3 regions of the Planococcus donghaensis genome follow, and region 2 is predicted to be linked to each of the others. Evidence: predicted binding sites of a transcription regulator. Region 2 holds the regulator's gene; each other region holds the start of a gene.
The links. The regulator LexA, encoded in region 2, represses DNA repair genes until DNA is damaged. The targets are predictions, from matches to a motif close to CGAACATATGTTCG.

Region 1 (2,275 bases), 240 kb from region 2:
GCCGCGTCAGGTATTTCAGGCGGCGAGCCAATACGAACTGGTTTTACTGCAGCTAAATTAGCAGCAGCAGCCTTTATCATTCCGTATATGTTCGTTTTATCTCCGTCGTTGTTAATGATTGATACGACTTGGCCAGAATTGATCTGGGTATTGATTACCGCGTTATCCGGGATGGTAGCAATTGGTGCCGGATTGATCGGGTATTGGTATCGTAAGCTTAACTGGTTCGAACGCATTATCACATTTGCAACTGGATTAGCTTTAATTTATCCAGAAGGCATGACTGATATTATTGGAGCCGTGTTATTTCTTATCTTGTTTGGTATCCAATGGATGGCACGTGATAAAAAACCTAGTAAAACAGCAGAAGTATAAACTAAAAAGAAACCGGTCAGGCACTAGCCTGACCGGTTTCTTTTTGCGTTCTTTTCCTTTTCCTTAAATAAACGAAAAAAGCCATCACTCGAAAGTGATGACTTTTTCAAAGCAAACTTTGTTCCTAAAGCTTGCAGTGGGTTTGGCACCCAATAATTCTTACTGATTGTTGAAATCTCATAAGAATGATGGATGTCGAACTTGTTACTAGATTCATCATATCTTGTTCACCGGAAAATGTAAAGTTGTTAGAAATTTTGGCGAATAGAGAAAAATTTGCTGATACCTATGTTATAGATTTTTTATTTTTTCAAAAAGGATTGCCGAGTAGGAAAACGTGGTATAAGATAAGAACAAACGTTCCCTTTTGAGAGGTGAGTATGATGAAGAAGCAGGAACTACCGAAAGCTTCTATCTTCTGCATCGATATGTGCGGCTTTTACGCGAGTGTTTCGGCGGTTGAGCTTGGACTGGACCCTCTAGAAGTTTGTCTTGCAGTTGTCGGGAATCAGGAACGAAAAGGCAGTGTAGTACTAGCAGCATCGCCAATGATGAAAAAACGTTTTGGTGTTAGGACAGGTACGCGGCTGTTTGAAATTCCAAATCATCAAGATATTTTATTAGTAGAGCCGAAAATGAAATTGTATTTGCAAAAATCTATGGCGATTACAGAATTGTTGGCAAGTTATGCGCCGAAAGAATCGATTCATATTTACAGTGTTGACGAAAGTTTTATCGAACTGACCGGTACCGAGAAACTATGGGGACCACCCGAATCTACTATGCGCCGTATTCAGCAAGAATTATTAGACTCTTTTAAACTGCCATCCTCAGTGGGCGGAGGGCCAAATATGTTGTTGGCGAAGTTAGCATTGGATTTAGAAGGGAAAAATACAGGGTTTGCTTATTGGGGCTATAGCGATGTTCCGAAGAAATTGTGGCCAGTCCAACCACTGAGTCGAATGTGGGGGATCGGATCTCGAACAGAGAAAACCTTAAACACTATGGGCATTTTTTCAGTGGGAGATTTAGCGTGTACCGACGTTTCTGTTCTAGAAAAACAATTTGGTATTATGGGCAATCAACTCTATCAACATGCAAATGGCATCGATCTTTCGGATATGGGATCACCCTTAGTCGAAGGCCAAATTAGCTATGGCAAAGGACAGATTTTGTATAGAGACTACATAGAAGAACAAGACATCATGACCATTATTCTAGAGATGTGTGAGGACGTCGCAATGCGAACACGGCAAGCTCGACGTGCAGGGCGAACTATCCATTTGAGTATTGCCTATAGCAAGACAGCGTTTGGAGGAGGGTTTTCCCGTTCGCGGTCTATAGACGAAGCTACGAATGACACCATGGAGATGTACCGTGTTTGTCAAAGTCTTTTCAGAGAGCATTTCCAACACAAACCGGTACGGCAAATTTCACTGGCTATTAGCAATTTAGAAGAAGAATCATCTATGCAGCTCAGTTTGTTTGATGAAAAAAAGTTTGAAAACAGACAACTTGGAGAAGCGATGGACACAATTCGAAAACGCTATGGCTATTCAGCAATCTACCGTGGCATATCTGCTACGCAAGCAGGTACTGCCATCGCCCGAACCAAGTTAATCGGCGGACACAATAAAGAGTAAAGGGGATGGGTCGAGTGAAACACAATAAATATTTAAAAGTCGTAGGAGACGTTAAAGATCGCGGGCGTATTAAGTGGACCGCGTTAATGTTGCCAGAGCATGTCGAAATGATTCGAGAATGGTACGCAAAAGATGAACTAGTAGCAAAGCCACAGTTAACTGAAGATGACTTACAGCTACTCCAAGAAGAACTGGATATTGCATTAAAGCGCCAATGTGAAGTGGTACTCAAAAACTGGGAGGAAGGGGTGGTTTAT
Region 2 (2,275 bases):
CGAAGAAATCGAGTGGATAGTCCGAATAATAGCATTGAAAAACCCGTAATGTATGACTTACTTACAGGTGTGCAAGACAAACGCATATTGGATTTAGGTTGTGGAGATGCCGAGTTCGGAAAAGAGTTAATGGAGTTAGGAGCACTTTACTACCAAGGAGTAGAAGGATCTGAACAAATGAGTAAACTAGCATCTCAAAATTTGGAAGGCCTTCAAGGTGAGATTACAAAATCCACGATGGAATCGTTCGATTTTCCGCAAGAACATTTTGATCTAGTTACTTCCCGTTTGGCCATTCACTATTTAATAAAGATAGATGAGTTATTCATTAACATTCACAACAGCTTAAAGAATGGGGGACAGTTTGTCTTTAGTGTTCAACACCCTTTAACAACTTCTTCTTTTGAGAGCAAAAAGACAGGTGAAAGAAGAGGGAATTGGGTTGTCGATGACTACTTTAAAGAAGGCGAGCGACATGAGCCGTGGATAGATAAAATTGTAGTTAAACATCATCGAACGATTGAGAGTTACTTTGCCTCTTTAACAAAGGCAGGATTTACAATTACCGGTCTTCGTGAAGGTATGCCAAGACGTCAAGATTTTCATGATGAAGAAGAATACGAACGTAGAAAAAGAATCCCCGTTATTTTAGCTTTTAGCTGTATTAAACAATAAAGGTTTTTGTTTACATAATAAAAATATTGAGTTGAAAAATTACTGTGTTAAAATATAAAAAAATAGGCATTGGAATAGTTCTATTCCAATGCCTATTTTTATTTTTACTATAGCAATTTAATCAAAATTCTTTTTAATGGATTTGGCGATAAACGCCAACCACTTTACCTAAAATAGAAACTTGATCCACAATGATTGGATCCATTGAAGAATTTTCTGGCTGTAAGCGGAAATAGTTATCTTCGCGGAAGAAACGTTTTACTGTTGCTTCGTCTTCTGCAGTCATCGCAACAACAATATCACCGTTATTAGCGGTTTGCTGTTGTTTTACCACCACATAATCTCCGTTTAAAATTCCTGCTTCAATCATACTTTCACCCATAATTTCGAGCATGAAAATATGATCATCTTCCGTACCGTAGCTTTGAGGTAGCGGGAAGTATTCTTCAACATTCTCAATAGCTGTAATTGGCATACCTGCTGTGACTTTACCGATTAATGGAACGTGCAATACTGGACTTTTATCAATTAATGCTTCTTCGGTGCTGATAACTTCAATTGCTCTTGGTTTTGTAGGATCACGACGGATCAGGCCTTTACTTTCAAGGCGTGCCAAGTGACCATGAACGGTCGAACTAGATGCTAGGCCAACTGCTTCTCCAATTTCACGAACGGAAGGTGGATAGCCTTTTAGGCGGACTTCTTCTTTTATGAATGTCAGTATGTCTTCTTGACGTTTAGATACTTTTTTCAACCGTTTCACCTCATTTGAGTAGTTCTACTGGATTTCTACCAATAGTATACCAACTCGGGCTATGAAATGCAAACATAGGTTCGAATTTTATCGTTGACAAAAACACTTGTTCGCATTATTATGAGAACATACATTCCGAGCACTTATTCTCAGGAGGCGATTTAGATGACAATCATCCGACAAAATTCTTACCTAATCTTATTCTTTGCTTTAATTATGGTATTTACTTTTTACGTAATTTTGACTCATAATACAAATAGTGTACAAACCAGCCAAGTAAAAATAGAAGAAGGGGATACACTTTGGACATTAGCTGAATCTTTTAGTGGTTCGACTCCCCATCATGAATGGATTGAGGAAATTATGAAAGAAAATAATCTTTCTACTGCAAAAATTATTGCTGGACAATCACTTAAAATACCCAGTGAACAACTAAATTTTTCTCCAGATGAAACAAGTGCATTTGCAGGTGATTCTGAATGAAGAAAAACGCTTTTATATATTGTCGTGTCAGCACGACAAAAGATACGCAGGAATCTTCACTAGAAAGACAAGAAGAAGAATTGATGAAGTTTGCATTTCAACAATCCTATAAAGTAGATGGTGTATTCACTGATCAACATAGTGGATACGAAATGGACCGTGATGGATTATTAGAAATGCTCAACAGCATTAAAACTGAAAAAGTAGAAGCAGTGTTTATACAAGATGAAACACGCTTAGGCAGAGGTCATGCACGCATAGCGCTGTTACATGTGATGAAAAAATACGATGTGAAAGTTTATACATTGTCAGATCAAGGACCCATTGCATTAAACGATATGGATGACATGGTTTTAGAAATAT
Region 3 (2,275 bases), 1.1 Mb from region 2:
GTCTACCTATATATTCCCAGAGTTGTCTGTGGCTAGACCTTTCTAAATCCTATAGGTGTAAATTGAAAGGGGACGGTAGAACTGCAGAATCAAGTGGATTTAACAGATTGTCGGATTGAAACCGTCATCGAAGCATTTGTTGAAGAAAAGGATTTCCAAGGAGCTAAAGGTTTTCTTGAAAAACACAGTTTAACCGAGGAAGCATGGATGAGCCAGGTGCTCGAAGCCGAAAAGAAGGCACTCGCGTTAAAGGAATGGCGAACAGAGAAACAGCAAATTGAAGAAGCGTTAGCCAAAGAAAAAGATAAAAAAGCAGTAAAGAAATATGAAGCACGCTTAAAAGAACTCAATCAAGCAGTCGAAGAAAGTGTGAAGGCAGAGTAAGGGGGGAAATCGTGCATACAAAACGAATTAACAACGCAGGACGTTTGGTTATACCAAAAGAAATTCTGGATATTTTTCAGTTGCATGAGGGCGACCAAGTCGACATCACACACAATGAACGCCAAATCATCATTGAACCTCATCGTCAGCGATACGTGTGCGCTGTAACGGGAAAAGTTGCCGATGAAGCCATTCGAATTGGCGAAGCGTGGATTAGTAAAGAAGGATTGAAACAAATTGTGCAGTACATGAGTAGTGAATAATGAACGTACGCTGTGACGGTACTTGAAGATTGTCTTGAAAAAAGAGTGAACTGAATACCCATGTAGTAAGATCCGAAGAGTGAATTCATTCTTTGGGTCTTTTTTTATTTAAAAACCCATGCTTAGAAATAGAATTTAAGCGGTATATTAAGAACGTATGTTCTTATTTTTGGGAGGTGATTGCATGAAACGGAATAAACACATGAAACACGTGGGCGAAATCAAAGACCGTGGAATCATTAAGTGGCAAGGGATGTTTTTGACCGACCATGTCGAACTGATTAAAGCATGGCGAGGAAAAGAAGAAAAGGTAGCGAAGCCAGATTTAACCGAAATGGATTTGCAACTGATCCAAGAAGAAATGGAACTGGCGATGAAAAGAAAGTGTTCGATTTGCATTCAAACGTGGAGAGAAGGGGAATTTCATGATCATGAAGGAGTCATTATCGACATCGATTTTCGAAATCAAGTATTAATTTATGCGGAGGTCAACAAAAGAAGAAGCGTCTCAGTTCGTGAAGTCGTCTCCATTTCAGCTATCGATTAGAGAAGAGACAATTTACAAGAAATAACTTTTTAAAAGTATTGATTAATCTTTGCTATTAAATCCCCCCAAAAGTTAGGTTTGAATTCTAACTTCTGGGGTGCACCACCGAGCTACTCTTCTCTAAATACCCAACAGGATTTGAACTTGTCTCTTCAATCTAATTATTTCGTAGTTAACATTGTACAAATCCAATTACTTCGTTGTTGCGATAGGCTAAGAAAATAGTGGAGTCGTCCTAAATAATAAGCTGATTCATTTCTTGAACAAATTCCTCTAATGTATGATCTGGCCATAGTAATAAAGCGAGCTTTGAAGCTTCTTCTGCCTGTAAATCATAAAATCTTCCAATAATAACCTTTAAAATAAATAATTTAAACTAAATAAGTTATATTCTTTGTTTTAGTTTAAGGAGAAAAATAGTAAGCTAGAAAAGGAACGAAGTCCCAAAAATACATTTTAGGTGGTTATTATGAAGAAGATTATCGTTGTAGTATTCTGTATGCTAATAGTAGCAGGGTGCGGATCAGTAGAAACAGTGTCAAATCAAATTGAGGTTGAAGAACAGGAAGAAAAAACACTGCTTAATGAAAAAAGTCTGGATATTGACTTGAAGACTTCGGAGTTTAACAAAGAAGAAAATTCATTGCATATTGAATACGAAACAGCATTGCCTGAAGGCACAATAGTAGAAATAATATTGAATAGTGGTCACCCAGACAGCTGGGGAGAAAAATATGACGTACTTGATGAGTATGTAGAGCGATTGTCTTATAAAGAAGTAGAGACAACAGTAACAGGTGGACTGATAAGTTATACATTCGATGACGCCCATTTCAATAGTTTGCCATTACCTAGCTCTATGATATATACGCTAATAAGAATACCCGTAACAAAAGCGAAAAATTCTTTTATACAAGATGAAATCTCTACGGAAGAAGATTTTAATGAAAAATTCCCTGCATCAACTACTTTTTGGTTCAGTACAGCTGTAGATGGAGTAGGGTATGATTTTAGATTCGATGATAGTTTTGAAGTAAATGAAGCTCATGAAATAGAAGAAGTATACGCATATTATGCAAAG

Region 1: the regulator LexA is predicted to act here: its motif matches at 726-739, upstream of BCM40_RS11355 (Y-family DNA polymerase).
Region 3: the regulator LexA is predicted to act here: its motif matches at 798-811, upstream of BCM40_RS15240 (YolD-like family protein).

The regions. Positions count from the first base shown of each region.
Region 1 is NZ_CP016543.2:2,261,848-2,264,122, reverse strand. Features, by position in the region: gene BCM40_RS11360 (TRAP transporter permease) at 1-375, shown strand, start outside; gene BCM40_RS11355 (Y-family DNA polymerase) at 759-2,018, shown strand; gene BCM40_RS11350 (YolD-like family protein) at 2,033-2,275, shown strand, end outside.
Region 2 is NZ_CP016543.2:2,017,802-2,020,076, reverse strand. Features, by position in the region: gene BCM40_RS10185 (class I SAM-dependent methyltransferase) at 1-675, shown strand, start outside; gene lexA (transcriptional repressor LexA) at 809-1,429, opposite strand; gene yneA (cell division suppressor protein YneA) at 1,595-1,912, shown strand; gene BCM40_RS10170 (YneB family resolvase-like protein) at 1,909-2,275, shown strand, end outside.
Region 3 is NZ_CP016543.2:3,115,524-3,117,798, reverse strand. Features, by position in the region: gene BCM40_RS15250 (hypothetical protein) at 94-384, shown strand; gene BCM40_RS15245 (AbrB/MazE/SpoVT family DNA-binding domain-containing protein) at 396-647, shown strand; gene BCM40_RS15240 (YolD-like family protein) at 832-1,194, shown strand; gene BCM40_RS15235 (hypothetical protein) at 1,664-2,275, shown strand, end outside.